DNA from 3 places in the Lentibacillus cibarius genome. Region 2 is predicted to be linked to each of the others. Evidence: riboswitches for the same ligand, from Rfam matches in the RefSeq annotation. Region 2 holds a riboswitch; each other region holds the start of a gene.
What was found. Region 2 has a riboswitch for S-adenosylmethionine ahead of FFL34_RS14720 (Na+/H+ antiporter NhaC family protein). Riboswitches for the same ligand answer to the same signal wherever they lie in the genome.
Positions count from the first base shown of each region.

Region 1: linked by a shared signal. The riboswitch ahead of FFL34_RS05650 (hypothetical protein) and the one ahead of FFL34_RS14720 (Na+/H+ antiporter NhaC family protein) in region 2 are both predicted to bind S-adenosylmethionine.
Region 3: linked by a shared signal. The riboswitch ahead of FFL34_RS05525 (sodium:solute symporter family protein) and the one ahead of FFL34_RS14720 (Na+/H+ antiporter NhaC family protein) in region 2 are both predicted to bind S-adenosylmethionine.

Region 1 covers NZ_VCIA01000001.1:1,169,272-1,179,607, forward strand. Annotated here, with positions in the region: gene nhaC (Na+/H+ antiporter NhaC) at 1-706, shown strand, start outside; gene solA (N-methyl-L-tryptophan oxidase) at 886-2,046, opposite strand; gene solA (N-methyl-L-tryptophan oxidase) at 2,149-3,294, opposite strand; gene nhaC (Na+/H+ antiporter NhaC) at 3,323-4,783, opposite strand; gene FFL34_RS05640 (alpha/beta fold hydrolase) at 5,100-5,957, opposite strand; gene FFL34_RS05645 (sodium:solute symporter family protein) at 5,973-7,604, opposite strand; SAM riboswitch class I at 7,963-8,065, shown strand; gene FFL34_RS05650 (hypothetical protein) at 8,160-8,375, shown strand; gene FFL34_RS05655 (hypothetical protein) at 8,522-8,719, opposite strand; gene FFL34_RS05660 (DUF1989 domain-containing protein) at 9,057-9,704, opposite strand; gene solA (N-methyl-L-tryptophan oxidase) at 10,263-10,336, shown strand, end outside.
Region 2 covers NZ_VCIA01000001.1:2,992,170-3,002,505, forward strand. Annotated here, with positions in the region: gene FFL34_RS14705 (FAD-dependent oxidoreductase) at 219-1,793, opposite strand; gene FFL34_RS14710 (YjcZ family sporulation protein) at 2,134-2,244, shown strand; gene FFL34_RS14715 (YugN family protein) at 2,628-3,050, shown strand; partial or broken gene FFL34_RS14720 (Na+/H+ antiporter NhaC family protein) at 3,303-4,645, opposite strand; SAM riboswitch class I at 4,796-4,909, opposite strand; gene FFL34_RS14725 (hypothetical protein) at 5,049-5,258, shown strand; gene FFL34_RS14730 (hypothetical protein) at 5,578-5,916, shown strand; gene FFL34_RS14735 (hypothetical protein) at 6,068-6,532, shown strand; gene FFL34_RS14740 (hypothetical protein) at 6,751-7,308, shown strand; gene FFL34_RS14745 (cell wall hydrolase) at 7,382-7,972, opposite strand; gene FFL34_RS14750 (MotA/TolQ/ExbB proton channel family protein) at 8,348-10,171, shown strand; gene FFL34_RS14755 (OmpA family protein) at 10,161-10,336, shown strand, end outside.
Region 3 covers NZ_VCIA01000001.1:1,138,770-1,149,105, reverse strand. Annotated here, with positions in the region: gene FFL34_RS05550 (ABC transporter permease) at 1-282, shown strand, start outside; gene FFL34_RS05545 (glycine betaine ABC transporter substrate-binding protein) at 304-1,125, shown strand; gene FFL34_RS05540 (ABC transporter permease) at 1,233-1,874, shown strand; gene FFL34_RS05535 (TetR/AcrR family transcriptional regulator) at 1,942-2,619, shown strand; gene FFL34_RS05530 (CocE/NonD family hydrolase) at 2,741-4,789, shown strand; SAM riboswitch class I at 5,117-5,219, shown strand; gene FFL34_RS05525 (sodium:solute symporter family protein) at 5,349-6,971, shown strand; gene FFL34_RS05520 (LTA synthase family protein) at 7,100-9,049, opposite strand; gene pepV (dipeptidase PepV) at 9,514-10,336, shown strand, end outside.

The sequences.
Region 1 (10,336 bases), 1.8 Mb from region 2:
GTACGGATCCATTCGGAAAAAACCGACTCTGCCAACGATTATCCTGTCATCGATAGTGGCGGCAGTATTGGCCAAATTCATCCAAGGCTTTAAACCGGTCGATATTTTTGCTTCCACGGTTTCCGGATTTGATGTATCCATGGTAAACCGCGCCGGGTTTAACCCAGACAGTGTCATTTGGGAAGTAACCAGGCTTGTGAACCAGGGCGGCATGCAATCCATGACCGGCGTTGTTCTCATTGCTTTTAGTGCCTTTATTTTTGCAGGAATTATAACCAAATCTGGTTCCCTGGAAATCATCATCCGAACCCTTATGAAAGTCGTGAAACGAACAGGCGACTTCATTTTAACAACCGTACTCTCGTGTATCACCATGGCACTTGTCACCGGGAATTCCTATTTATCTATTATCGTACCCGGAGAAATTTATAAAGATTCGTATCGGAAAAATAAATTACATGCGAAAAACCTTTCCCGAACCCTGGAAGACTCCGGTACGGTTGTCGTGCCGCTCATCCCATGGTCTTCTGCAGGTGTATTCATGGCCGGAACGCTCGGAGTCCCTACCCTTAGCTATGCACCATGGGCGATATTGTGTTATGTCGGCTTCTTTTTTGCCATTATCCTTGGCTATACCGGACTAGGCATAACAAAGATTGCAAGTGCAGACAATACAGATGATTCGGAAGATGAAACGGTCGTTTAATGTGAAAGTTGGATAACAGTCGCGAACGTGTACCGGAAAAAGCCTTACCAGCATCTACGCTTTAGATGCTTGGTAAGGCTTTTTTATGGGCTAAGGTGTTTTCTTTCCCTGAAGAGATCGGTTCTTCTTGATGGGAACCTTTAACTTGTTCCCTATTGCCACCGATAGAGTACTTTAGCTTAGTATCTCACTATCTTCTCATTTCTTATATTTTCCCTGGTAATAGAAAATTTATCAGGTAATGGGTGTTTAGACTTCCCATCAATAATCATTTCACTAATTATTTCTCCGAGAATACTGGCATACTTAAATCCATGTCCGGAAAAACCGCCAGCAACTAAAACATGATTATTTTCCGGATGACGATCAATGATAAAATCTTTGTCTGGCGTTTTAGAGATCATACAAGTTCTTCCATAATTGAATTGGCCTGAAAGACCTGGCAGAAACCTTTTGATAAACTTATTTAAATCCCCTTGATCATTATCGTATTTACCAAAATCCTGTTCTAGTAAATCTGGCACAATATCCCTTTCTGAATCGTTCCGCCCTATTTTCACACCACTACCAGTGATATCCGGGAATCCATAATATTTGTGACCTTCGTAGCTAAAATAAAAACTTGGAAGGAAAGGATACTTATATAGGGTTCCCTCTGTACCAAACCATCCTAGTGTCTTTCGTACAGTTTGGATTGATAGTTTTAAGGATGATAATAGTTCTCCAATCCAGGCACCTACAGCAATAATCACTTGATCTCCATAAAACATTCCTTTAGTGGTGTTTACACCAACACCATTTTCATGGGATTCCAGTGTATTGACTTTCGTATTTTCTACTATTTCTGCGTTATATTTTAATAATTCTTGCCTATAAGCTCCAATGCACTGTTCATTTAAAAGGGCACCAGATGAACGCTCATAATAACCCGTGAAATGATCAGGTAAATCAAAACCAGGCCAACGTCTCATTACGTCTTTTGAACTAAATTCCTCCAATTCCAACCCGTGTTCTTCAGCACTTTTTATTGTTTGTTGTATAAATGGGGTATCATTTTCACCTACCATTAAAGTTCCGGTGGGAATAAACAATGTTTTTCCCGATTCTTTTTCTAATTCGTGCCAGTTGTCCTGTGCTTTTAATGCTAGATTTACATATTCGGCACCTTCCCCAGTGGCATGACGGATCAATCTTGTCTCCCCATGATGACTACCCTTGTCATGAGGGGGACTATTGGCGTCAATCAACAAAACATCCATACCGTTCTTTGCTAAGTAGTAACCAGCCGCCATTCCAACTGAACCAGCACCCACAATCACGACACTATACTTACCTTCCATTCTATTTACCACCTTTTTTATAAATAAACAATTGATTAGACTTGGTAAAGACTAAGACGTTGGTTTTGGATTATAACTACCATGCCTTTAACAAAACTACTTTCAACCCAACCTTCTATCCAATAAAGAAAAAGCAGAAATGTCATGGGTTGTACTTCCCTCAGTTATTAATTGACTTAGTATTTCTCCTAGAACACTACTAATCTGAAAACCTCTCCCGGAATAGCCACCTGAAATATAAACATGAGGATATTCAGGATGTTGATCAACAATAAATTGCTTATCAGGGGCATTGGTTGCCAAACAGGCTTTGCCCTTTTTTAACTTTCCTGACGCTTGTGGTAAAAATCTATCCAGAAAGTTTCTTAAATCTCCCTCATCACTAGCGTATTTTCCGAAATCTTGTCTCATAAAATCAGGTTCAATGCGCTTTTCCGAATCTGACCTTCCGAGCTTAACCCCACTCCCATTAATATTCGGAAAGCCGTAATAGATTTGGTTTTCGACATGAAAGTAAAAACTCGGCAGTTGTGGATATTGCAAAGAAAGATCGTCGGCTTCGAACCAAGCAAAAGTTTTTCGTACCGGGTTCAAAGGTAAATCTAAGGAAGATAGGATTTTTCCAGTCCAGGCGCCCGCACAAACAAGCACTTTATCAGCATGATACGAACCTTCTTCCGTATTTACAGTGACCCCCTGATTAAAAAAATCGATGGACTTAACATTCGTATTGGTTAGCAATGCAGCCTTATTTTTTATCCTGAGTTCCTTATAAGCATATACACATTTTTCATTAAGAAGCACACCAGATAAGGGTTCAAAACACCCCTTAAAATGCTCCGGAATGGTAAATCCCGGCCAATTTTTCTTGATTTCATCTGCATTTAATATCTCTAATGGAGAATACTTTTTCCCTTCTTCCACAATTCCTTTCATAAAGGAGGAATCAGCTTCACTTACTGTTAAATTTCCTGTTGGAATGAATAACCTGTCTTCCGACTCCTTTTCAAGTTGAAGCCACAGTTCTTGTGCCCTTTGAACAAGCGGAACAAAATGTTGGCCTCCTTTTGAAGAAATATGAGAGCCATGACGGATCATTCTTGTTTCTCCATGATGACTTCCTTTCCGGTGTGGTGGATCAAACGCATCAATCAGAAGGGTATCTACACCTTTCTTAGATAAATAATACCCTGCCGCCATTCCTACCGATCCAGCTCCAATGATGATGACACTGTAATTTTTGTTCATTTTCTTTACACCTTCTTCGTGGGATACGCTAAGACGTTTTATTCAATTCATATTGATTTAAAGCTTCTTCCTTCTCTTCTTTACTCATTTTATAGACACCAATTCCCGTATAAGCCAGAATTATGGCAATCACAGGTGTGACATAACATAGGACACTCCATATCGCATAACCGCTGCTTCCATAGATGGAAACACCTAATGTGCTCGAAAAAAATACACCTGCTGAACTCCAAGGCACTAGGGGACCAATCACCGTACCAGCATCCTCTAAACTTCTTGAAAGTGTTTTTGCGGCCATTCCAACTTTTAAAAAGGACTTTTTGAACATTTCCGGAACCATGAGAAATCCAATGTATGAAGTCCCCGAAAACATAAACAATAATGATTGTGACAACAGCGTCATTACCACTAAAGGACCGCGTTTCCGTACCCTATTGGTTAACGGGTGTAAAGCCCTTTTAAAGAAGCCAGCCTCACTTATAACAGATGTATACGCGTAACCACAATATATAATAATGATTACGCCTAACATCGATACAAATCCTCCACGATTGAGCAACGAAAGTGTGTCTGAAGATAATTGATCTGGATTTACACCAGAAATCATACTAACTTCAAAACCATCTGAGGCCGCACTTACTCCATCTTGTAATGAAAAACCTTGATAGGTTACACCAATGATCAACGCGACAAGGCAAGCCGTAAGCATAACGGGGACAGGGGGCTGTTTCAATATTGCTCCCAATAGAATAATGACAAATGGAACCAATAATAAAAGGTTCCAGGAATAAATACTCCCCAAGTCATTTACGAGACCTAAATCATTAGTAGCTACATTTTGAGTTGAAAAGTTCACGCTCTTTCCTGCAATAAAAAAAACGATAAAGGAAATAATTGTGGCAGGCAAAGTGGTCCACATCATGGATTTAATATGTTCATAAATATTTACGCCACTGGTTAATGAAGCTAAATTCGTTGTCTCCGATAAAGGGGACATTTTGTCACCGAAAATTGCCCCACAAATAATAGCTGCTGCCGTTATATCCAACGGTGCTCCTAGCCCAGCTGCTATACTTATTAATGCTACACCTGCTGTCCCGCCTGATCCCCAAGAACTTCCTATTAAAGTTGAAAAAATGATACAAATAACAAAGGATGTTACGAAAATGTATTCAGGCTGAATAATTTGCATTCCATAAAAAATCAACATAGGGATTGAGCCGCTAAAAATGAATGTGGCTATTACAATTCCAATTGTCCAGATAATTAAAATGGCAGGTGTTGCCCGCATAAGACGCTCACCTATAGCCTTTTCTAAATCATTCCATGTATATCCCAGTCTTTTAGCTAATAAGCCCGCACAGGCAGCAGATGCGACTAACATAAGAGCGACATCAAGGTTAAAAAGGAAAAACCCACCAAAAACAAAAATGACCATAAAAGAAAGCGCAAGTATCGATTCGATAAATGTTGGTTCTCTTTTTTCCATAAACATCCTCCTTGATTCAATCTAACCAGCATATAAATAACGTCTGGTCTAATAATTGGTAACGCTTACATTTGATTGTTATCCATGTTACCTCATTATTTTATATTTTTCAATAATTCTAATAATTAGGTCGCGATAGAAAACACAAATGTTAGTTATTTATTATTTTTATAAATAAAATGTGGGAAAACTATTCTGGTATCCACTTTCGGGACTTTAACCTTAAAGATTGGCTTATGCCTAGCGCACAAAAAAACCACTGATTACTTATGCGATCAGTGATTTTTGAGTCTTCTTAATCGTTTCCGAGTTCAATTCATTTGTGATCAGCCAGAAAATTTTCTATCAATGCCAGACATTCATCCCGTTCATCAACAAACACACTATGGCTACTGTTATCCAATACACAGAACGAGCTTCCCGGAATGTTTTCATGAATGATACGATTCTCACTGACCGGCGTGATCCAGTCATGCTTTCCTGCAATGATTAATACCGGAACCCAAATATCGCGCAAATTTTCCACAACATCAAATTGCCTAAGAAATTCTCCAAACCCTTTATTCAGTGCTTTATAGGAACGTTTTGCTTTCACTTTTGGCTTAGATTCCTTATTTTGGGAAGCAACAGAATATAGCGGGTCCATCACGTCATAATATGTCTGTAATTCTTCTTCTGACTGAAAGTTCCCTTCCCATAACTTATTTGCATAAAATTTCTGGTCGTCGTTTCCGTTTTCTTCAACATATTGCTTAGCTTTCTCCATAAAACGATAGGACGGTGAAGTAGCTATCAGCAATAGTCCTTGTAGATTCTCTTGATACTTGAGTGCATAACTCATTGCAACCATTCCACCATAAGAATGCCCCAAGATCCATATCTTCGCCAATCCTAAATATTTTCGTAAGGCTTCAATATCCTCCACATTGTTTTCCAAGGTATATGTTTCCGGGTCACCTTCCTCCGAATATCCGCATCCTCGCTGATCAACATACACCAGCTGTGCATGATTCGTTAAATGATCAAGATGAGGCTTAAAGCTAAAATGGGTGCCACCCGGCCCACCATGAATTACAAAGATAATCGGTTTATGTTGAATAGTACCGTTCTTCACTTCCGTTTCCACACCATTCACATCAAAATAGAGCTTTGTTCCATTTATAGTTGCGTACAAGATGTCTTCCTCCTTCTACGATTCTATTCTTCGTTTAGGTAGTATATAAATGACCAGTAATACGGCACCTAGGGTTAACCCTAGCAGCGTAACGATAATTAAAACAGGCCAAACATTAACGAAATTAGCGCCAATCAAGAAAGATACATAGCCTATAAGAATAATGCTTAAGAAAATGATATCCTTATTCGTGACTGTTTTGACCTGAAATAGCTCACCTTTTGCATTTTCTTCCCTTATTAATAGACTAGCACCAACTGTACCTGCTAAGGAGAAAATAATTCCGACAATAACCGGATCAACGGCAGTACCTATTATCTGGCATGTAACGGTAGCGCCACCCCCGAGCAGCATGCCGGAAATAGCACCATTCGTATTTGCTTTACGCCAGAGCAACCCAAGCATAATAGGAATGAAAGTCGCACCTGCAAATATTTTTTGGGTCATAAGCAATAGTTCCATTATAGATGGTGTTAAGACAGCCGCAACGGTTGATAAAACACCAATAATAACCAGGGTCCATCTCGTAATTAATAATGTATGCTTCTCATTGATCTCCTTACCCTTTCGAACGTTATTTTTTTCATAAATATCTCGTGTAACATGAATCCCAGCACCTAACAAATTCGAGTCCACTGTAGACATGCAAGCCCCCAATATACCTGTAACGATAATCATGCCAATCCAAGGGTTAATAACTTCCATTGCCAGCATTGGAAATACCGTTTCAGCATTGCCCATGTCCGGAATTAATGCTTTTCCAATTCCACCAACAAGCGCCAAACCAAACGCCATAAATAGTGCCACAAACCAAACCATCAATAAACTTATCCGCTGAATGGTTGATACACTCTTAGCTGAGTAAACGCGCTGGATTTGTGTTTGGCTTATTGTATTCAAAGGCAAAAATGTAATCGCCCAAGCAAGCACCATAAGAAACGTAGCACTTTCCGTCACACTTATAAAACCGTCACCAAGCACTCTATTTAACGATTCATGTCCATGCGTGGTTGCATATAACCAGGAACTATCCGGAGACAGAGCTTGTAATCCGAAAATAATGACAAGGACTAGCCCTAAAACCATAATAATCGACTGAATCCAGTCTGTAAGTGCCACACCCATCAATCCACCAAAGGTTGTATAAACAATCGTGACAACTGATGTGATGAGAATAGCGACAGTTGTGTCGATACCCAGTATTGAATTTAAAATGACACCAATGCCAAGGATACTTCCTCCAGCACCACCCACTAAAGCAACAAGTGAAAAAAGAGTGGTCAAATAGGCTACGAAATTAGAATAACGCAGTGCCATAATATCCGGTAAGGTAAAAACCTCAAATTCCTGTGCTATCCGTCTGATTTTACCGGAGATATAAAATAGAACGAAATAAGCAGAACCTGCAGCCACAAGCATCCACATCACGGAAAACCCGCTAGTGTAGACCATCCCGCTGAACCCCATATAGGTGTTAGCACCGACAACTGTAGAAAAAATAGTACTAAATAATAAACCAGAGTTCATTTTGTTCCCTGCTACATAAAAATCGGCGCGCGTATCCTGCTTTTTGGATACAACAACGCCAACAATAATCATTAAGATTAAATAAACAACAGGAATTATATAATAGCTATTCCATTCCATACTTCATGTCCCTCCCAATGATGAAATCTTTTCTTCGTTTCATTATCCAAATAAAGCGAATTGTTATACACGGAATTATATACATTCGAAATATTAGAGTCAATGGCATTATTATTAAAATTCTATTTAATTAAATATTATTAATTTGGTGATTTTTTATGATGGAAGATTATAAAAAAGCTGAAGAATAAGGTGTTCTACCTTATCCTTCAGCTTTTTATGACGCTTATGATTAGGTTCAGGTCATTACTCGTTGTCATCCTGCTCATGATCCGGCGACACAAAATCCGCGTTAGTAGCAGCGCCATTAAAAATCCATGTTACCATTGACAATCATCAAAATTATTTGTAAATTATTTTCTTATCCAGAGAGGTGGAGGGACTGGCCCTTTGATACCTCGGCAACAGGCTCCTATAGTACTGTGCCAATTCCAGTAAGCGTTATGCTTAGAAGATAAGAAGTGCATGGTACAGGTTTTTCTACCCTCTTCTTATCCAGAAGAGGGTTTTTTACTGTTTAACAAGCTTTTCATAATTATTTTAAGGGTGTTTTAAATGTCAGGTAAATCGCTAAATGTTGAAACCATTTTCCCTCAGATTGGTAATAAGAAAGACGAGGCATTACAAGCTTCTCTTGGCACCATCGTTAATATTTCTTATATCTATCCCTATTTGGACTTTACCGGGAATACTCGTCATGGCGTTTGGTTTAGCGTTCACTGTACTCACCGTAGCCACGAGATAAGGATCTTCCTGCCGATTTATTTTTAGGGTTGCTTCCTGTACATAGCTAATGAGCGGTGCTATTGCAACCAGTGCATCATTTCACTTATGCATCGGTGTTGTCCCTGTATGGTTCGATGTACCAAGGGTCGTCACAATCAGTCGTGTGGAACGGGCTATTCCTGTGACAACGCCTATTTGTGCATTACTTTCCTGCAATTTGTCCCCTTGCCGATATGAACCTCAAGAAATTGCTCCAATTCATCGGAAGACAAGGTTGCCTGCTCTAACGCTTCCCAATGAACACCCATGTCTTCTACTGCTTGTTTGACTGTTATTCCGTTTTTGTCGGTAATACCTATTAACTCCTTAAAATCCAATTCCCCTGACACTGCTTTACTGCCAATTGTGGAAACATGTGGCTGGTGTTTTGTGTGCCTTGACAACCATAAAATGTTAAAGGATAAGCGTTTCAAACCACAAAAAAATATTAACAGTCATAGGGAAAGGGTAATATCTTTCACAAATTGATACGCAATGTTAGGCCTTCCCTTTCCTTCCATAATGTAATAATACTATAAGTTTTCAGATACGTATAAAATATTCCTACTTTAGTATTAGAAATGGGTGCATCGTCACACCTTTTTAGGAGATACAAATTGCCGTTGAACCCTTAGAAAAGGTCAACGGCGATTTGTATGTCCATATTAATCAAACTCCCTGTTTTAGCTATTTTTGCTTTCGTCCAAAGCCGCTTTTGTCGTTCGACGCCATCTTCTGCATTTTTAGCGACGTCACTTTCCATCCATTAACAGGCTCCATATCTTGGGAACAGGTGGAGCATGCGACAACCACTTCCTCCAATGCTTTAAGCCGGACATAATCACCGGGTTTGGATAATGGTTCACTAAGCTGGTAATCTCCTGTTTGGTCCAGCACGTTATTCATAAATAAGTTGATCGGATCCGGAACTGGTTTCTCTCCCAGTCCGTACGCTGCCAGAGCCTTTTGTAAATTATCGTGGCAGTTCGGGTGATCCTCTAGGCCATAGTCTACTTTATAGCGATAATAGTCACATGCTGGAAAAAAGAAATCGTGCTTGCCAACCGTATCTTCTGCCAACGTCATCAGCGGCCGGCGTTTATTACTGTAGAGCGGATCACCAACCTTTAATCGAATACTGCTGAGTGACGCTCGCATATGGACAGGTGATACGAATTCATTGGAATCATTTTTATTAAAGCATACAAAATCACCGACCTGTTTCCCATCAACGTCCATAATAACCAGTTCCTCACCAGGTTGTAACAGTGTGCTTCTCCCCTCATATGGTGGTATTGTTATTTCCTCTTTTATTTTCTTCTGTGTATAAGCCACACCTTCCACTCCTCTCTAATAATTTAAGGTTCCTTTAGTAAGGAATTGACGTAATGATTATCCTCCATCTTTGATTTCCCGATATAACCTCCCTCTTCTTTTAAAAAATTAGTTCTAATATCTGACATTCTCTCATACCCTGCTTATATTTAGGATTTTCAAATCACAACTTCTACTTAGACTGATTATAAAACTCCTTCACCTTCATGTATAATGATTAAAAATGATGGTATGCATCACTGTTACTGAAATCTGCAGGGGGAAAGATTAGAATATAATAATTCCATATCAATCATATTTATCCGGGGAGCTAGTACGTATTGGTAACAATGATGGCAAACCTATGCAATATCATTTTCTGAGATAGCTTTTATCATTTTTAGGTATTTTACCTTCCGTTGAATGACCGCTATCATATGGGCTAAGCACATATTTTATCTAACACCACACGTAAGAATGACGGTATGGAAGAGGAGCTTCGTTTTACATGCGCACTGATGAAAACGCTTTATCAATTGAAAGATGATTTCTATCTAATTCGTAAAGGAGAGGTGTATCATGACGTCACACTATGATGTGATTGTTGTTGGAGCTGGTTCCATGGGGATGGCCGCCGGGTATTATTTAGCTAA
Region 2 (10,336 bases):
TGTGCCAATGACGGTGCTGAGGGAGAAGCCTTAGTATGGATTCCATTAATGGTCTTAAGTTAAGACAAAGCAAGCCGATATCCCGGACCAATTTGATGATCCAGGCGCAACTTTTGTAATATATATTCGTGACAACATGTATCAATTAACTTTTGGTTAAAATACCCCTTGTTTAATCTTTGCTTCAACTTGGGGCAAATGGCAGACCATCCGCTACCTTAATATCCGGAATCCTTTGATGTAAGGTTATCCAACATATGATAATCATACCTTTTCAAGGGCGTTTCCGCGGGACCTTCGATGACTTCCCCGGTGTATGAGAACCTAGAACCATGACACGGGCAATCCCAGCTTCTTTCTGCTCCATTCCAACCTACCTCACAGCCAACATGCGTGCAGGTAGTGTCAACAACGTATACATTTCCTTGCTTATCCTTATAGGCGCCTTTTCTTTCCCCTTTTATCATAATAACAGCACCTTCGTCGATAGATAAGTTCTTAAGTTTGTCATCGGGTAATTCTATCTTACCTTTGACCAGCTGACCGACAACATTGGCATTATCAACTAGAATATTTTTTAGGCCAGGTTTTGCGTTGAATCTTAATGGCGTGAATAGATCAGCATAGGTATTTCCATCCCCTGTTACCAGGTCCGTCAGTAATAAGGCTGCTGCCGTTCCATTAGACATCCCCCACTTTCTAAAGCCGGTTGCGATGAGTGTATGTGGTTGATTGGCGGTTATTTTTCCGATAAAAGGAACCTTGTCAAGTGTGATAAGATCCTGGGCCGACCAGCGATAGACAACCTGATCGAGTCCAAATGTTTTTTGTCCAAAGTCCTCCAAAGCCTGGTAATGTTTCATGGTGTCTTCCCCTTGGCCGGTCTTATGGCTTTCACCAACAATCAACACCATGTTTTCGCCATTTATTTCAACAGAACGCAGGGAGCGTGTCGGCTGGCCTACGCTAATGTACATGCCGCCGGGAAATTTCTTTTTAGTTTTTGCTGCCAAAATATACGATCGGCTGGCGTGCATTCTTGCGGAATATAATCCTGTGCCTTCATAAAAAGGGAAATGGGAACAGACGAGCACTTTATCCGCCTTAATCTCTTTTCCATTTCGTGTCATGACTTTGGTCTCTTTATCCGAGTTAATATTGACTGCGGTGGTGTTTTCATAAATATAGGCGCCTTTGGCATGCATTTTTTGCACCAATTTGGATAAATATTTCGTTGGGTGAAACTGCGCCTGATTTTTCATAACAAGCGCTTTTTTTACCTTGATATCTGTTAAGGGTAAGCTGTCAATTAGTTCTCCGTCAATACCAAGTCTGTCGTAAGCCTTTGCTTCTTTTTTCAACTTGTGTATATCTTCATCAGATGTGGCATAAAGGTACGCATCCTGTTTCCTAAAATCACAATCTATTTCCTGTTGTTCTACCATGTTTTGAATAAATTGAAGAGCTTCCAGGTTGGCGCGATAATATTTTTTTGCTTTCTTTTCACCAATATTTTGAATGAGTTCATCATAAATCAGACCATGCTGTGCTGTGACTTTTGCTGTTGTATGCCCTGTTGTTCCATGTAGTAATGTGTCCGAATCGAGCAGAGCTACCTTATATCCTTTTTCAGTTAGTAGATAGGCTGAGGTTATACCTGCGATCCCACCACCAACAATCGCAACATCAACCTTCCTATTTTCCTCTAAACTAGGGAAAGCCGGGAGATCGACACCCTCTAGCCAGTACGATTTCGATTCCTGTGGCAATCCCTTGTCGTCATATTCAGTCATGTTGGTGCCTCCTTATATGTTCGTGGTGTTATTTTTCTCTAATAGGAAAGTTATATGCAGGACATTGGTTTTACACTGGAAAATTGGGTAATTTTAAAGTGTAAAGGCCTTTTATAACCCCAGGCATAATGTCTGATGAATAAGAATCCTATATGGGCTTTCACCGATTACTCCGGGGGCTGGGGGTGGTCCAGCGTATTTTCGTTTTGTCTTTAACCAATCGACAACATTTTCCATAGGGATAAAACACTAGATTTCTTATTATAAGCATATGTCCAATCAACATGAATCTTTTTTCCATAGGATAGAAGTGAATTCGATTAGGAAGGAGGAACAAAAAATGTCAGCAGGATGTGGATATGGTGGGGGATTCGCCCTCATTGTCGTCTTGTTTATACTGTTAATCATTGTCGGTACTTCTTTTGGAGGATACGGCGGATACGGTTATTAATTTGTAATTGCAAGAGGCGTTCTGTTGAGAATGTCTCTTGCATATAAATGCCTAACTTTGACACCAGAGATGCCATTTTTACGATAAAAAGAGTGAGTTGCCATACTTAGCTTAGGCCTAATGGTCGAAGAGGTAACCAAACAAATGGCTTTCTTACTTAGAAAAGGAGTCTTTTTTATTAGTTGATATGCCATTTATACGGATTATGATGTGTCATCCTCAAAAAATCCTAAAGCAATGCCATAATCCATGCAGCTTTTACAAATGTTTTTGGCATGTCTTGAACTCCGCGTTTTTCTAAAATTATCCTTGTTGAGAGGTATTTCATTCCAGTTTTCGTTAAAACTATACATGACACATTTGAAACAAGGAGTGAAAGTGCCATGTTAAAACTGGAAACAGAGATTGAAGGGAAAAGGGCTTTTTTTGGGGATGTTTTCAAGGTATTTCGGTCCAATGGTTATACATTATGTGGGAATTGGGAATATGACCGTGGGAAGTTTGATATGGTGTTGTGCCGGGAAGGCGGCGAAACGATTTATATTCGAGTCCCTTTCAGTGTTTTGGAAGGGGAACTGGACAAGCCTGATGCTTATCTGGAGTTTCGTACACCATATGTAATCAAGCATGTCGTCAACACTGGTCTTGAATGGGATCAAAACGCTTTGTTGACCACCACCGGATTTAGTCAATTTCAAGAACCTCTCGATAAGGATGGAAACATCACGGATAAAAGCAGATGGGAAGCTGCAGGCGAACAAGAGGTGCAGGAAGTCATGCAATACCTGGAACCAGAGATATCTTGATATGCTAAACGGACACGCACGTGGATGAAAGGGAATGGGGAAAAGCGAGTTTAACTAACAAGTTGTATACCCCCACTGCTAAACATGGTTAAACTACATACGTGAAGGTGGGGGTTAAATAATTTGACTGATCATCACACGACGCCCCTTGAAAAAGAAAAGTACTTTTCTTTTTCGGGGGGGATGTGTCGTGGCGCGGTTGTGCGTCGTCCGCCTCTAATTAATGGCACATCGTTTTCCTTTTTAACGATTTTATACTTCCGTTGCGCTATGTTGATCGTGCAATGCTGTGTTGTTTTTCCCAGCCGAAAAACGTGGGTACCCTGTTACGATAGCGATGATTCCGGCGATTCCGAGCAGTATTGGGTAGATACAATAAGGCATGATCGAAACGGGTGATATGGAAGCAACGCCAGCGACCGCCAGCAGTTGGGCGCCATATGGCAAAATCCCTTGAAAAGCACTTCCGAAAATATCCAGCGTGCTTGCCGATCGGCGCAGGTCAACCCCAAATCGTTCGGAAATTTGTTTCGCTAATGAGCCAACACTGATAATGGCGATGGTGTTGTTAGCGGTTGATACGTCAAATACACTGACAAGACCGGCAATACCAGCTTCGGCACCTTTTCTTGAATTAATTCGCTTACTAATCGTGTACAGTAGGAAATCAATCCCGCCATTCACGCGAACGAGTTCAATCAGTCCACCAAGTAAAACGGCTAACAAGGCTAACTCCTGCATACCGGCCATGCCATCGCCAAGCAGCTTCATTAATCCCATCACATCGAAAGTCCCGTAAACAAATCCAACTGCTCCAGCGAACACAATTCCACCGATTAACACATATATGACATTGACACCAGCAACGGCAAAAATGAGAACAGCAAGATAAGGTAGCACCTTGACCAGATCATATGGGTGATCTCCACTAATCGATCCGCCGGCATTCCAAGTCAAGACACCAAAAATGACGGCAGTCACAATGGCTGCTGGAAGGGCAATAAAGATGTTCACCTTAAATTTGTCGCTCATCTTGACAGCCTGTGTTCTCACAGCAGCAATCGTTGTATCCGAAATAATGGATAAATTATCCCCGAACATCGCACCACTGATAATAGCGCCTAAAATTAATGGCGTGCTCATCCCAGTCTGATCGGCGAGACCGACACCAATTGGGGCAAGCGCAACGACCGTTCCGACAGAAGTTCCCATGGAAATCGAAATAAAGCAGCCGATAACAAACAAGCCAACAATCAGCAAGCTTCCAGGCACGAACGTCAGACCAAGATTGACGGTTGATTCAACAGCACCAACCCCCTCGGCAACTGCAGAGAATGCACCGGCCAACAGGTAAATGATGACCATAAGCATAATGTTCGGATGTCCCGCCCTTTGGTCAGGTAATCCAATTTCTCGTTAAAATCTATTTTTCTATTCATGAACAATGCAACCAATACAGCAATAAATACCGCAACAAGTACCGGCAGCTTATAAAAGTCTCCACTGACTACACCGGAGCCGATAAATAGAAACAGAAAAATGATAAATGGTATTAAAGCCGATGCACGTCCTTTGTTCAAATCTGATGTGTTCATTTCTCTTCCCCCTATTTGTTGTATTTTTGTGGATTCAAGGGTTTTGGAAAATAGTAGAATGGTATTCCCGTTACAGATACCTTAGGCTGCTCGGCATTTTTTCATATAAAAATAAAAAAACCCTCCGTTTTGGAAGGCGTTAGTCCGAACACCTTATCTCTCAAAACGCTTGAAACGCGATTTGCTGGAATTGGCACCTTACAATTATTTCTGCAGGTTGCCGGGCTTCATAGGGCCAGATCCCTCAGCCGCTCTGGATAAGTAATATGAAATTAGTTGATTGATAGAAAGTGTACTACACGATAACAGAAATGTCAATGAATAGTTGGTGGTCCACTATTTTATGTTAAATTTAACACAATTTTAAAAATGAGTTATTATTATAATAAAGGGGGAGAGATTTATGGGGATAACGATATTTTACATTGGATTCCTTGCCTCACTCTTCGGTTTTATCAGTTGGAGAAAGTTCCGAAAATGGAAGGCTGAACGTCAGAATCCATCAAAACAATGGGAAGGAAAAAGCCCCAACGATCGCAAAAAGTCTATGGAAGAATTGGAACAAGACAATCTTAAATATAGGGGCATGGGTCAAATACCACCAGGGATGTAATATTAATAATTTCCCATCTTCAGCGGTTTGATAAAATATTGAATAATAATGAAATAGTCAATGACTTAAGTAAAATGCTGTTTAATATAAAAAAAGGATTGATGTGTAAATTTACGTTAGAAAGTTAGCTAATCCATTAGTGGACGCCATTCCAGAATAAGACTTGGCGTCCATTCCATACATCATACCCATACGACCGGGTACTTCCTGAGTAGAAGTGTGCGTCCAAATTTAATATAAGGAAATAATCCAGAAAGTTATGTGTTAAATTCGAGCATGAACATAGTTATCTTAAAAAGGCTCAAGGGGAGGAATAAACATGAAAACAGATGAAGCGAATAATCACTTTGTTGCCGGTAATGCTGAAGAGCTGCTTTCTGCATTAGAGAATAAAGAGCCATATATATTAATTCCGAAGTATTTCAAAGGAAAATTTCTGGAAAATACACAATTACCATTGACAGAGAAAGAACAAATGGGGTTTGAATTAGGTTCTCGTGGTACAGCAAACTTATTATCTAGTCCTTTATTTCATTTCATAAACTGGCTTAGTAAAGATAGCAAACAACAAAAAAGGATAGACAGTAAAATTCGTAAGTACACACTTAAAGAGCAAGGAGATCATCTTCTTTTATATTTGCGTCAATTAGATTATTAAAAGGACACCGGTGAAATTGAAAGGGGATGTAAGTTTGATCGGTGATAATGTAGCAAAAACGCCCCCGGTATTTAAGAAAAAATTGGGTGTGTATAATGATTAGTTGAATAGAGTTTTATTTGAATTAAGTATTTTAGGTGGGCGATGTTTTTTGAAAAGAAATAGTTTTATCTTTGTTATAACTTCACTACTGGTATTGTTAATCACAGGTTGTGAAGTGGAAGAGCTATCCAAGGAGAAGGAACAGATACAACGGAATTCATTCAATGGTGATAGTAAATATTGGAGTTTAAACGAGTATGAATTGAAAATTGAAGATAACGAAATATTCGCTGGAAATGGAGAACTACAATACAAAGCTGAGGGGAATATTACTGATTATATTTCATTTAAAATGATTGCAGTTATCAATGATGAAAAGGTCGAATTACAAGGGATGAAAAATGTTAGCTCGGTATCAAATTTTAATAATATAGAAACTGGTAGTGCTACACAGGAAATACCTATGATTAAAGGGGAAGAAATAAGGCTTACAGATATAGATGATTATTATGGAATTATAGAATGGATGTCATCAGAAGGGAAGCGAAAGAGCGAGAAAATAAATACCTTTTAGGATGATAAAGGCCCTATATTTAACTAATGAGCAATGGGCGCGTGATAACCTAATAATTTTGCGCCTGAATTGGGCACAATGCTTTAATAAGGATTATTGCTCTATATTAAAGAATAGGGACAGCTTTGTAGTAGATCTGAATTACCTTAAAGTGATAAAGTTTCTTAAACTTAAATGTCAATGGACTTTAATATACCGCGGTTAAAGGGAGGGTAATTATGTTTCAGAAATACACCATTTTTGTGATATTTGTACTGTTACTAATAATATCTGCTTGTTCATCGCAATCAGATGATGAAAAAGTTTCCTTCCAAGATCAAGTGAATGAAGCATTGGGGACGAAAGTGTTTATCCCTAAAATGAACGATTATCCTATTACGTTAGCGGAAATCCGCCACTCACCAACTGACGATAAAAACAGTTTAATCGTTCGATACTCTAAGGAAAAGGGTGAATTAAGAGACGAATCATACAAGAAAAAATACGAGGATAACACGAATGCTGATGTATTATATGGAATTTATGGCGGTGAACCTTTAATATTTAGAATGACTTATCATAATGGAAAAGCTAATTCTCAACCTAGTGACTCCAAGACCATTAATGGTATTCATGTACAATATCATAAAGTTGAACGTAATAATGCAAAAGTGTTATTGGTTTCATTTAATGCGGGAGATGGCTCCTATTTATTGGAATTTAATCTACAAGATGAATTAACACAGGAAAAATCATTTGAGATTGTAGAGTCAATGGCGGAGGAAGTAAGTAAATAGAAGGAAAAAATGTTTAACCGAAGACGACCTACATAAAAAACCGGACTTCCTTAAATAAGGGTCCGGTTTCGGTTTATTTGGCAAAGCGGTGGTTTCCGATGGTCACTGTTGTTTCGCGTGAGGAAATCCAGTCGCTTTGTGCAGTTTTTGGGTTATAGAAATAGAGTGATTGACTTCCTTGCCCTTTATATGCGATGGCTTCATTTACAGCTTGCATGTCCTCTGCGTGGTATCCTTCATTAATAGCGCCGTTTTCAACAGGGCTAAAAGCATAGTGTCCCTTTACATTTTCATAAATAACCCCTCTTATCGAATTAGGAAAGTCTTTATGATCCACTCGGTTAAGAACTACTGTGGCTACCGCTACTTTTCCAGCATAAGGTTCGCCCTTAGCTTCCGCGTGTACAAGTTTAGCCATCAACTTCTTATTTTCGTCTGAAACAGAGTTTGGAACGTTAATTATTTCTCCCGCATACAGAAGATAACCGGTACGATTGTTAGCAATTTGCAAGTTTGCTAGCGTTACGTTGAATTTATTAGCAATTAACCAGAATGAATCCCCTTTTTGTGCTTTATAGGAAGCGGCATCGGCACCGTGTGGAATAGCTAAAATGATAAATGTGATGAATACTACACTTAGCACGTTTTTAAATTTGCTCCTCATTGTTGTCCCTCCTGCTAAGGTCTCATACTAAAAGACTACTAGATGTAATATTCCTTAGCATTCACCAATAATTACCTGTATTAAGTCGCATCTTGTCATCCGCGTGCGATCAAGTATTACATTTACATGTGGTAATAAATTCCTGGATTGTAAAAATTCAAATTTATGGAAGTGAAGGAATATGGAGGATGAACTATAACAAATGTTGCATCATTGTTACGGCCGGGCCCACTTTGCCCCGTGGCGAAAGTCGCGCGGCCCGGCCCGAAAGTTGCGCAACCGGGTGCGGAAAGGTCCCCAATGTCCAAATCCATACATGATTTGTCCATCTTCTGAATAGCTATAAAGAAAGAACGACTAGCAGGAGGAGACAGTATGCTGCAACTTATTCTGGAGCTGTTCACGAGTGAGCAAACAGCGAAAGACATTTTAGCAAATCCAACTACCGAATTGATTTTTATGATTTTGTTTACCACTTTCTTCCTCGCCATTTTGGTCCATATCAGCTTATTTACTCGACTGAAAAAAATACGAAACTATATTGATACAACCAATCGATTGGATATGGAGCCGCTAAGCACATTTAAAGCGGAGTATGACCGGGTTCGGCAGGAAGAGCCAGTCAAGCCGGAAACGTTTGTGCAGGAGAAGTTTTCCGGCTGGCGTGTTTTTAACGTGCCGGTTGTTAATCTCATTAAAATGGTGCAGATGACCGTTTCTGTCTTTATATTGATTGGTGTGCTGGGGACGTTTATCGGCCTGACCATCTCGCTTGGAAGTATCAACGGTGCGGGTGGTCAATTGGTGGAAAATGTTGCTGCCGTCCTGCCAGGTATTGATGTGGCATTTTATACGAGTATTGCCGGGATGGGGCTGTCCTTGGCGATGACTGTGCTGACGAAAGTGTTTAATACAGAACATATGCTTACAGATCTGATGTTAAAATTCGAATCCCAATTGGAAGCAACAGAACAGGATGGGATGAACCGGCTAATTGACGTGTCGGAATCTATCAACCAATCAATCCAGTATCTACAGGAAACGAATCAGCAGTCACTAACGGGTATTGAACAGGCATTTGCGGGATTTCAGGAGTATACAAGCGGTTTGCAGCAATCGGCAAAAGATTTGGCGGCTTTTAACGACGGGCTTGCTAGCAACTTGGAGACATTCCAGGAATTGTTTGCGCATATGAAAGAGGTGACGGATGGATTCGGCGAGTCCACCGCCAAGCTAAACGATAATTTTGATACGTTGTTTGTTTATTTTAAAAAGATGGATCGTAACCACGAGCAAATGGCTCAAACAATGGAGAACACGTACGAACGGATAAAAGACGTGTCGGAAACGCAGGCAAACACGCTACAGCAGTTTGAGAAGTCAGCTGAGGAGTTAAAATCATTTACTTCTTCCATCTTGGAGGAGCAGCAATCGATGCACACGGCTTTTGAAAAAATCACGCAAAAAACGAATGACCTGGCGGAAAAAATGGGCGCGCATAATAAAGAATTTAAGCAGGTGTTTGGATCGGACCTTAGTGCGAAACTGTCAGGCATCATCACAGCCGTTCGTGAATTATCCAAGGACTTCGAAAAAATGGGCGGTTCGATTAGTCAATTACCTGAGGCGCTGGAAGTTATTAATCAAACCCAAGCGGAGTATAAACACCTTTTATCCGAGCGTTTTGACGATTTGAAAGAATTTAACCGGACGTTCAACAATCACCTGAAAGCTCATTCCGAGGAATCCAAGGACTTTGAACGGCAAATGCGGGATGCGGCGCAAACTCATGAGCGGCTTGGCACGCAAAATAATCAACTTATTAATGAGATAAACAAAACGATTTCCCAAATGAACCATTCATTCCAGCAGCGCGAAAACCAAGTCGAAGCAAGTATGGATGCTATAAAAAAGACACTCAGTGATTATGTGGCTAATCTGGAGGGCAAACTTGGGGAGAAATTGGATAAGGTTGCGCGCAACATTGATGATTCGGTCGATATGACGAATGATGGTCTCAAGAAGGAATTTCAGGAGATTCGGCGTCTGTCTGAAGAAGTCCAGCAAAACAATGCCCGTTACATCCAGCAAACACTGAGGGATCTAGGCCGGGAGATAGAAGAACTAAACCGGCAGTTGAATCGTATGGGGCAGCAGCCTGAAAATAATAGTGGCAGGTTGAGACAAAATGAATACTAAATACCAGCGTCTTTTTAAGAAAGAGCAGGATGAAGGGCATTTTTGGCCATCTTTTACCGATCTGTTGACCATTATTTTGCTATGTTTCATCTTAATTTTCATTGCGATGATGATTATTAAATCCTTGCAGATAGAGGAAATGAAAAAGACCATCGACCAAATCAT
Region 3 (10,336 bases), 1.9 Mb from region 2:
AAAGGAATGGGATTTGGGACATTTCAGCGTTTATTTAAAGTTGAATTACCGGTTGCACTGCCTTATGTTATGTCTGGTATCCGGGTTACATCGGTGTACATTATCAGCTGGACAACCCTGGCGGCATTAATCGGCGCTGGTGGTTTGGGCGACCTCGTTTTGGCGGGTATCGGCTATAATGATACATTTATGATTTTTACGGGGACATTTTTAGCGATTATAATAGCGGTTTTACTTGATATTGTACTAGGTAAGATTGAAAAGGTATTTGCTTATTCTTAAAAATATGTAAAGGGGAGAATGATGATGACATTCAGAAAACTATTTCTCGTTGGATTTGTATTGTTGCTGACCATTGTAGCCGGCTGTGGTGATAAAACTTCGGCTGATGGTGGCCAAGTGTTCACAGCAGGTTCTGCCAAAAATACTGATTCGAAAATTAATGTACGACTTTTGAAGCTTCTAGTTGAAGATAGAACGGATCATGAAGTTGACATTGTTGAAGATTTACCGGCGAGTCCGCAGATCTTTGCCGGATTTGAACGTGACGAGTTTGACTTTGCCAGCTTGTTTTCAGGTGAAGTGTACAATAACTACTTTGATGATGTGGAATATTCGACTGATCCAGATAAAACACTGAAGCAAGCTCAGAAGTTCTTTGGTGAGGAATATGACATCAAATGGTATGACCCATTAGGTTATGTTAATAATTACAGCATTGCAGCGAAACGTAAATTTTTACAGAAAAATGATGTGAATACGTTAGTCGAACTAGGCGAATACGCCGATTCCTTGACGCTTGGAACAGACAACGCTTGGATCGAACGTGACAACGATGGCTACAAAGGCTTCAAAAAAACATACGGCTATGAGTTTGACGATGCACGCGGAATGGATGTTGCACTTATGTACGAAGGAATCGACAACGGGGAATTGGATGTTGTTACCGTTTATACCGTTGATCCGCAATTAAAAGAATATGATCTGAAGGTATTGGAAGATACCAAGAATTTCTTCCCTCCTTATGAAGCATCTCTTGTAGCAGCGAATGACGTTATCAATGAGTATGATGAAATCGGTGATGTCTTCAGTCACTTGTTGATGTGGTTAGCACAGAAGAAATGACGAATCTAATTTATCAAGTGGATATTGAAAAACGTGAAATAAAGGAAGTTGCTAAAGAATTTCTACAGGAGAAAGGTATGCTTGATTAAAAGGGGAAGGTGATGCTGATGACTTTTATTACTGACTTGGTCACGTATATGACTGAGAATTACAATGAATTATTGGCACTAACAATTGAACACATTCTGATGGTCGTTTATGGTATTGGACTTTCCCTCGTTGTCGGTGTTCCACTCGGCATACTGGCAGCTCGGTTTGAAAAATTGGCTCCAATTATCATATCGATTACGAATGTTTTGCAGTTGATACCAAGTCTTGCCATGCTGGCGATTCTGATGCTTTATCTCGGATTTGGGTTCAAAACCATCGTCATTGGTCTATTTCTCTATTCTCTTTTACCAATCGTTAAAAATACGTATGTTGGCATTAGGGAAGTGGATGATAGCATTATTGAATCCGGTGTAGGTATTGGCATGACGCCGTTGCAGCTACTGGCTAAGATTCAATTCCCTTTATCCATTCCTTACTTGATGGCAGGATTGCGTCTGGCAGCAGTGATCGCGATTTCTGTAGCAACCATTGGTCCTTATATTGGAGCCGGTGGACTTGGAAAGGAGATTGTTTCGGGGATTAGTTTGCAATCCGACGTCAAAATTTATGCTGGGGCAATACCGGCTACACTCATAGCAATTATTGCTGATTTAGCACTAGGTACAGTTGAACGCAAGACGAAAAAGCGTCTGGCTTAAGTATGACTAGTTTGTATGTTGCCACAAAGTCTGTGTTATGTAAAAGCGAGGATGGGAGGGAAAGTTGATGATGGCCAATGAAAGAAAGAGGATTCAGACTGCCCGAATGTGGCGATATTTCTTGGATGCGGCATCAGAATTAATTGAAGAAAAGGGCCTGAACAATATTAGGATAAGAGAAATTGCTGATCGAGCTGGATATACAAGTTCAACTGCTTATAATTATTTTCGGGATCTGTCCCATTTAAAATTTTTTGCAGCGATGCGTTATACCACTTCTTATGTACATGATTTGCCAAATTATATGGAAAAAGGCAATAACACCGTAGAAAAATGGTTGTACGCTTGGGAATGTTTTTGTCGTCATTCGTTTCATTTTCCAGAAGTCTATTATCTTTTATACATTGAAAATCTTGGAGTAATTCCGGAAGAAATGATGCAGATGTATTATGAGGTTTATGAAAATGAGCTGATTGACTTATCCGACGAGGTACAATCCATTATTGCGCATCACGATATTGCAAAAAGAAGCTCGTTATTTATTCATAAAACAATTGACGAGGAATTTATTAAAGAGCCAGATCTTGAATACATCGCTGACTTAACGATGCTTATTTGGACAGGCATGATGATGAATTTGCTTAATCTCAGGAAAAATTTCACAAAGAAGAAGCAGCCAAGAGAACGATGTATTTTATTAGGAAAAGTATTATCGATATTGTCGTTCCGGAAAAACAACATTTAATTACGTACGAATACGGACGTGGTTAAACAACGCTCAGACCAGAAATAGTTGAACAATTCCCATCTTTCTACTGATAACCGATGGAAGCATTTGCAGTACATTAGGAGGAGCTGAAACAACAATGGTATTTAATATAGCAGATTCTGACCACCGAACAACGAAGACAGAATTTCCACGAGAAATTAAAAAATTGGATCATGTATGGATTCCATTATCCGACGGCAGCCGCCTTGCTGCAACGATTTGGCTGCCCGTTGATGCGGAGACTCATCCGGTTCCGGCTATTTTGGAATATTTGCCTTACCGCAAAGATGATTTTACCGCGATACGCGATTCCGCCCGGCATCCTTATTTCGCCGGCCATGGCTATGCCAGCATTCGGGTGGATATCCGGGGGACCGGCAATTCGGATGGTTATTTACCGGATGAATATTTAAAACAAGAACATGACGATGCCCTGGAGGTATTCGACTGGATCGGCCAGCAATCATGGGCCACTGGAGATGTCGGCATGATTGGTAAATCTTGGGGCGGGTTTAACGGCTTGCAGATTGCCGCTCGTCAGCATCCGGCGTTAAAAGCAATCATCTCCCTTTGTTCCACTGACGACCGTTATGCGGATGATGTGCATTACCGCGGTGGCAATATACTGGCATCAGATATGCTGTGGTGGGCGTCTACGATGTTCGCTTACAGTGCAAGACCGCAAGATCCGGAAGTTGTCGGCGATAGTTGGAAGGATAATTGGCTGGAGCGTTTAAACACAACGCCATATGTTCATGAATGGATGCGTCACCAGACGAGAGATGACTATTGGAAGCATGGGTCTATTAATGAGGACTATTCCAAGGTGGATATACCAGTCTTTACCGTGAGTGGCTGGCAAGACGGGTATACAGATAGGGTGTTCCGTCTATTGGAAAATCTACCTTATTCTAAAGGGCTGATTGGACCATGGGCACATGAGTTTCCTGAGGTAGCCATTCCTGAGCCAACTATTGGATTTTTACAGGAATGTCTGCGCTGGTGGGATCAATGGCTTAAGGGCATCGATACAGGCGTGAAAGATGATCCAAAATTAATATCATGGATTCAAAATAGTGAATTGCCGCAAGTGACTTACGATGAACGGCCAGGGAAATGGGTTGTCGATGAGAGCTGGCCATCCGCACAAGTAGCAAGAAGTCATTATTGGCTGAACGCAGAAGGTAAACTGCAACAGAACCCGTCAGATGAGCAAACAGTTGTTGTGCCAAGTGTCCAGGAACATGGGATGTATGCAGGCGTTTATTGTCCGTTTGGGGAGCCTGGGGATTTACCTGCAGATCAACGTCTAGAAAATGGTAAAACGGTTGTATTTACAACGGATCCATTGGAAGAAGGTGTGGATTTACTTGGTGAACCGACCTTCCATATGAAATTCACGTCTGATCAGCCAAATGCACTTGTTGCTGTCAAACTTTGTGATAAAGCTCCGACCGGCGAGTTGACGTTAATTAGCTGGGGCATGCTCAATTTAAATCATCTGCAGTCCCATGAGCACCCAGAAGCACTCGAGCCCGGAAAAGTTTATGAGGCAACGGTTAAGTTGGATGCCCTAGGCCAGAACATTCCGGCTGGACACAGCTTGGAACTTTCTCTCGCACCAACGTATTGGCCACAAGCATGGCCGTCGCCTGAACCGGTAACATTGCATGTGCTAACCGGTGAAGAAACCACATTAGCCTTACCGATACGTACGCCGCGACCGGAGGCAGATGCTAGCATTTCATTTGAAAATCCGGAAACGGCCCAAGTAATCGACAAGGAAATTTTACGAGCCGAACAACGAACACGTAATGTTGTTCACGACACGGTTACGGATACATGGCAATTGCAGGACTACTCGGATGAAGGGGAACGCCGATTGCTGATGAACGGCATCAGGCATGGCAGCAAAAATAAAAATACGTTCACGATTAAGTCCGGTGATCCATTATCGGCTAATGTTCGATGTGAATGGGAATTGACTGTTGGCCGTGAGGATTGGGATACCAAGCTGCTCACCGACAGTACTATGTCTAGTGATGCTACATCGTTTTATTTGACTAATACCATGATTGCGTTGCTCAATGGCGAGGAAATTTTCCGTAAAACATGGGAAGAAACGATTCCGCGTAATTACCAATAACAGATGTGAAAAAGGGAAACATGGTTGCGGTATTATTCAACTTCTATAGATGTTACCCTATAACAATCGAATCTCAATAGGAAAAAGTGTCATATGTGTTTTTATGACACTTTTTCTGTTTAAGAAAATGAAACGTACCAGTGCAAAAACCACTCTAACCGCACATAGATCCATAGGTAGTGCACTCAATCATTGGCTTTAAAATATCAATCACAACTTGCTTAGTGATTTAATTTATTAAAAAATTTATAATAAAAACTCATTTAACTATTGACCAATTCATCAAGACCGTGTAAATTATGTGTTACTACATTTAAATAAGTGAACTTCTTATCCAGAGAGGTGGAGGGACTGGCCCTTTGAAACCTCGGCAGCGGGCTCTTTTGAGTACTGTGCCAAATCCAGCAGACAAAGGTCTGAAAGATAAGTTGAGGCACCGGAACTGTACTGTCCTCTTCTTATAATCGGAAGGGGGCTTTTTTATTTCGTTTTTTAATTTTTAATCTGGAATGCTTTAACTAATCTAGAAAATTGATTTGTTTAAAAGGAGATGATTGCAATGACATCCTATGGTGTATGGATTATTATCTTAACGGTTGGTTATACCGTTGCTTTGATTATTGCCGGCCAAATCGCTAAGCGGCGTTTGACCAATCAGGATAGCTATTTTGTTGGTAGTCGGAATTTCAATAAATGGATTGTAGCTTTTTGCATAACGGGATTATTTTCCGGTTCCACCTATATTTCTATTTTAGAGTTATCGTATTTAAGCGGTATATCGGCTGTATGGTATGGGGTTGCTGAAATGATGCAGATTTTTATCATTGCGTTTTTGATCATTCGTCCATTTCGGAAAAAAATGTTAGTTACCGTTTCCGGACTTATTGGTGATACATACGGGCGACTGGTTAAAGGAGTTGCAGGGTCAATTACGGCGTTTGCATTTCCGATGTGGTCAGTTGCCACGGCAATTGCGTTTGCTTCGGCCCTGCACGTGTTCACAGGTATTTCACTTTCTCTATCGATTGCGTTTACTGCAATTTTGCTGTTCATCTATCTGCAAGCGGGAGGAATGTGGTCGCTTGCTTTTACGCAGTCCATGAATATGATTTTATTTGTAATGATGGTCGTCATTGGGGTGATTGCTTTTTTCATTCATCCGGGGATAGACGGTTTAATTGCGTTTGCTGACGAACAACCGGCCATGTTTACCTTTGACAACGTTGGATTGCAGGTGATTGTTGCCTGGTTTGGCACCTTCTTGGTCAACGTTATCCTTGCTCAGGCTGCATTCCAGATGGCACTTTCATCTCGGACACCGGAAGAAGGGCAAAAAGGACTGATTATTGCTGGGTTTATGGCTGTCCCCTTCATCGTTGGGGGTGTGTTATTCGGTATTTCGGCTAGTGTCATCGTTCCCCGGGCACAAACGGGATTGATTGCCATTCCTCAGTATTTAATGGAAGTGCTCCCCGCACCGCTTGTTGGCTTATTTTTTCTAGGTGTATGGGCGTGTGCACTGGGATGGGGAGGTCCTTGTCAGTTCTCTGGGGCAACCAGCCTTGGCCGTGATGTGAGCCGTTCAATAAAACCTGCTGTAACCGAAAATCAGCAGATCGCCTATACCAAAATTTCATTGCTATTTTTAACGGTGTTGATGATTGTGTTTGGCTTACTGCGCACGGAACAATCTGCGTGGTGGAATGTATTGGCTTGGACGATACGAAATAGTGCAACGTTCGCACCGGTTATTGCAGCACTATTCTGGCCTGTCGTTACGAAGCGTGCAGTTGCCGTTTCGCTATTCACGGGTTTTGCAAGTGGTTTAGTATGGTATTACCTTGGTGATTGGCATCCAAGTGCCTTTTTCTTGCAAATTCACCCCGTCTGGATTGGGAGTTCGATTAATATCGTTAGTATTATCGTGGTTACCTTGATGGACGGTCAGGCAAACTGGTTTATGCAAAAAACAGATTGCTTGGCTTATATTGGATTAATAGGAGGGGGTGTGTGTTGTTTTGTCAATATAATTTATTTTTCTCCGCTTTATCGAAACGGTTTGTTTGGTTTGTTTATGTTTGCGGCAATCTTGTTCTTTTATATCGCTACCATCCGCTTTTTCCGGCCGGAAGAAGAAAAGCAGCAGATTAGGGGAAAAGTAGCTAATTTAGCAAGAAGCTAGTGTAAGCGCATTTGGAAAGGAATAATCTTAGTACGAATACGGCTGTAGTTACGCAAAGCCCCTTACTTACAAAGAACCCGCTCCCCATTAATTGGGAAGCGGGTTCTTGCTATTTTTGCTCTTTTATCCTATCGGTTCTCTTCTTCATTAGACTCTCCATACTGGTATTTACTAGGATCAATCGGCTCCCAATCGTTACTAGGTTCATAGAATCGAAGCAGGTCACCATTTAGTACTTCATCATTTAAGCTTAATTCATAATGGACCTGATCCCGTAATTCTTTCATTTCTGCGGTCGGTTCTTCTATCGCTTTTCCAGTTTCATTATCGTAAAAGACATTCTTCACATAGCTGTAATCCTCGGTCATAAAGTTGCCATTGCGGAACGGTACAAAGTCTCTATGCTCGTCAGAAAACATATCCGTACCAAACTGAATGTAATTGTCGGCATTGATTCCCAGCAGATGCAGCATCGTCGGCATGACATCCGCCTGACCGGTATATTCATGATTGATCCCTTGGCTGTCAACACCCGGAACACGGATCATAAAGGGGACCCGCTGCAAGTTCGCATTTTTCAATGGCGTGATTTCTTCACCTAGGATTTCACTCATGGCTCGATTATGATTTTCCGAAATGCCGTAATGGTCACCATAAATCATGATGACTGAATGCTCATATAACCCTTTTTTCTTCAGGTCTTTAAAAAACTGTTCCAGCGACTCATCCAGATAACGGGCTGTCTGGAAATAGCGGTCAACCGTACCATCGCCGGTTTCAGCAGGTGCTATTGATTCATCGCCTTCATCCAATAAAAACGGATAATGGTGGGTCAGTGTCAGCATGTGCGCGTAAAAAGGATCATCTTGTTCTTCAAGCTTCTCAAGTGCTGGCATGGATTGCTTAAAGAAAGGTTTATCCTTCAGGCCATAATTGACCACCTTTTCTTCACTCATGTCATAGTAGCTAGAACCATAAAATTCGTCCACACCTAAGTGTTTGTAAATCTGGTTTCGGTTCCAGAATGATTTCTCATCCCCATGAAATACGGCGCTTGTATAGTTCTGCTTTTGATCCAGAATAGCTGGCAACGACTGATACGTATTTGTGTCTTTGGTAACAAATGCAGCACCCTGTGGCAATCCGTACAGGGAATTATCCATCAGTAATTCCGCGTCGGCCGTTTTACCTTGCCCTGTTTGGTGAAAGAAGTTATCAAAGTACGTGAAATTCTTGCTTTTATCATGAACAAGCGAATTCAAAAACGGTGTTACCTCTTCCCCGTGCAGCTTATAATCAATCAGAAATGACTGAAACGACTCCAAGTGAATTTTGATAATGTTTTTGCCCGTTGCTTTCCCGAAGTATTCGGCGTTCGGTTCAGCATATTTCTTGTTCGTATAGTTTTCCACTTCCTTTATATCGTCACTTGAAGCCATCGATCGTTTCGCGCTGGCCTTCACCGTCTGAACCGTGTTTAACACGGCAAAGTTAGGCGCGCCTAAATACTTAACAATATAATTATTGTCAAAAACACGCTGCAATAGTTGCGGGCGGTCAATCTCTGCTAAACCTAAATTAACTGTGAACACAATAACTCCTGAAGCCAGGACAGCAAAAGGTTTTTTCAAGTTCACATGTACCTCGGGCCAGTCAGTTTTCCATTTACGAAACAGTACTCCCAGAACGATAAGATCCAGTGTATACAAAAAATCATGCCACTCAAATAAATTAAGAACACTTTTACCAATACTGCTGGCATTTTCCGTTTGCATCAGCGTTTGAATGGTAATAAAGGTATCATAATCACGGTAAAACATGATATTAGCATACATAAACAACGTCAGCAGTGTATCAATAATCAGCAACGTGATACCAAATCGATTTCCCTTAAAAAATAACGCGAGACCAAGCAACACTAGTCCCGAGCTCAACGGATTAATAAATAGTAAAAAATGTTGCAGTAAATTGTTGACGCCTAAATTAAACTCTGACAGATATATAATATACGTCTTTAGCCAAAATAAAAGCAAAGCGAGTATGAAAAACCCCATTTTGGCCGATTTTAAGCTCTTCAGTTTATCCATGTTTCGTCACCCCCCGTTTTCAATCACTTAACGAATAAACCGACTTTTTTACTAAAACCATCTTTTATTATTAAGCAATGATGAATCGTCTGGAGGATGGTTCCGATTTGATTACAATCTATTATATATTTGTTTGATGATTTTGTTAAGATTAATTCTTATTAAATGTCGTTTCCCTGCTTTCTCGCTAGTTAAACGAACAGCATACGGTGAAACAAAACCATCATGGATACGTCTGAACACCCGATGAATCATATGTCTTTTCCGGAACAAATATGACTTAGCGACTGATTGTGTGCCTGTAACCTCCTGAATGCTACCTTTGTTTCAGGAAAAGGAAATATTTTGAATGAAGGTGGGTCTGCGGTACAATAATGGGTAACCTACATAACAAGCTAGCCTACCAATCGTTCTGAATGAGAACAGGTTAGGCCGAACGAAGGAGTGAACAAGTTATGGATAAGATCAATTGGATGGAGGAAGTTTCTAAACGTAAAGATAAATTTCTTAGTGATTTAGAAGGATTTTTGCAAATAAAAAGTGTCCTCGATGAAGCAAATGCTACAGACGAGGCACCGCTCGGGCAAGGTGTGAAAGATGCCTTGCAGTATATGCTGGATTTAGGTGAACAGGACGGATTCGCGGTGAAGAATGTCGGCAATCTTGCAGGTCACTTGGAAATGGGTGAAGCGGGAGACGAGCTGCTTGGCATATTGGGACATGCTGATGTGGTGCCTGAGGGGGATGGATGGAGCGTGGACCCCTACAGTGCAACGATTAAAGACGGGAAGATTTATGCCCGTGGCTCAAGTGATGATAAGGGACCGACCATTGCCGCTTATTATGGGATGAAAATTGTGAAAGAGCTCGGCATCCCACTGAACAAGCGCGTCCGCCTGATTATTGGCACGGATGAAGAAAGTGATTGGCGCGGTGTGGCGCATTATTTCCAACACGAGGAAATGCCGGATATGGGATTTGTACCGGACGCGGATTTTCCGATTATTTTTGCGGAAAAAGGCATTTCTGATTTTGATTTGGTGATGTCAGCGGATGCAGCGACTTCGGATGATGAACTAGTGCTGCAGGCGTTTCAATCCGGTCGGCGATATAATATGGTGCCCGACTATGCCGAAGCTCGTGTGTCCCTCCCACAGGAAGAGAGTGAGATGATTCAGCAATATCAGCGCTTTCTGGCGGATGCTAGTTTAGACGGCCAAGCAACCACGGAAAATGGGCAAATCATTTTCAGCTTAAACGGGATGAGCGCACACGGAG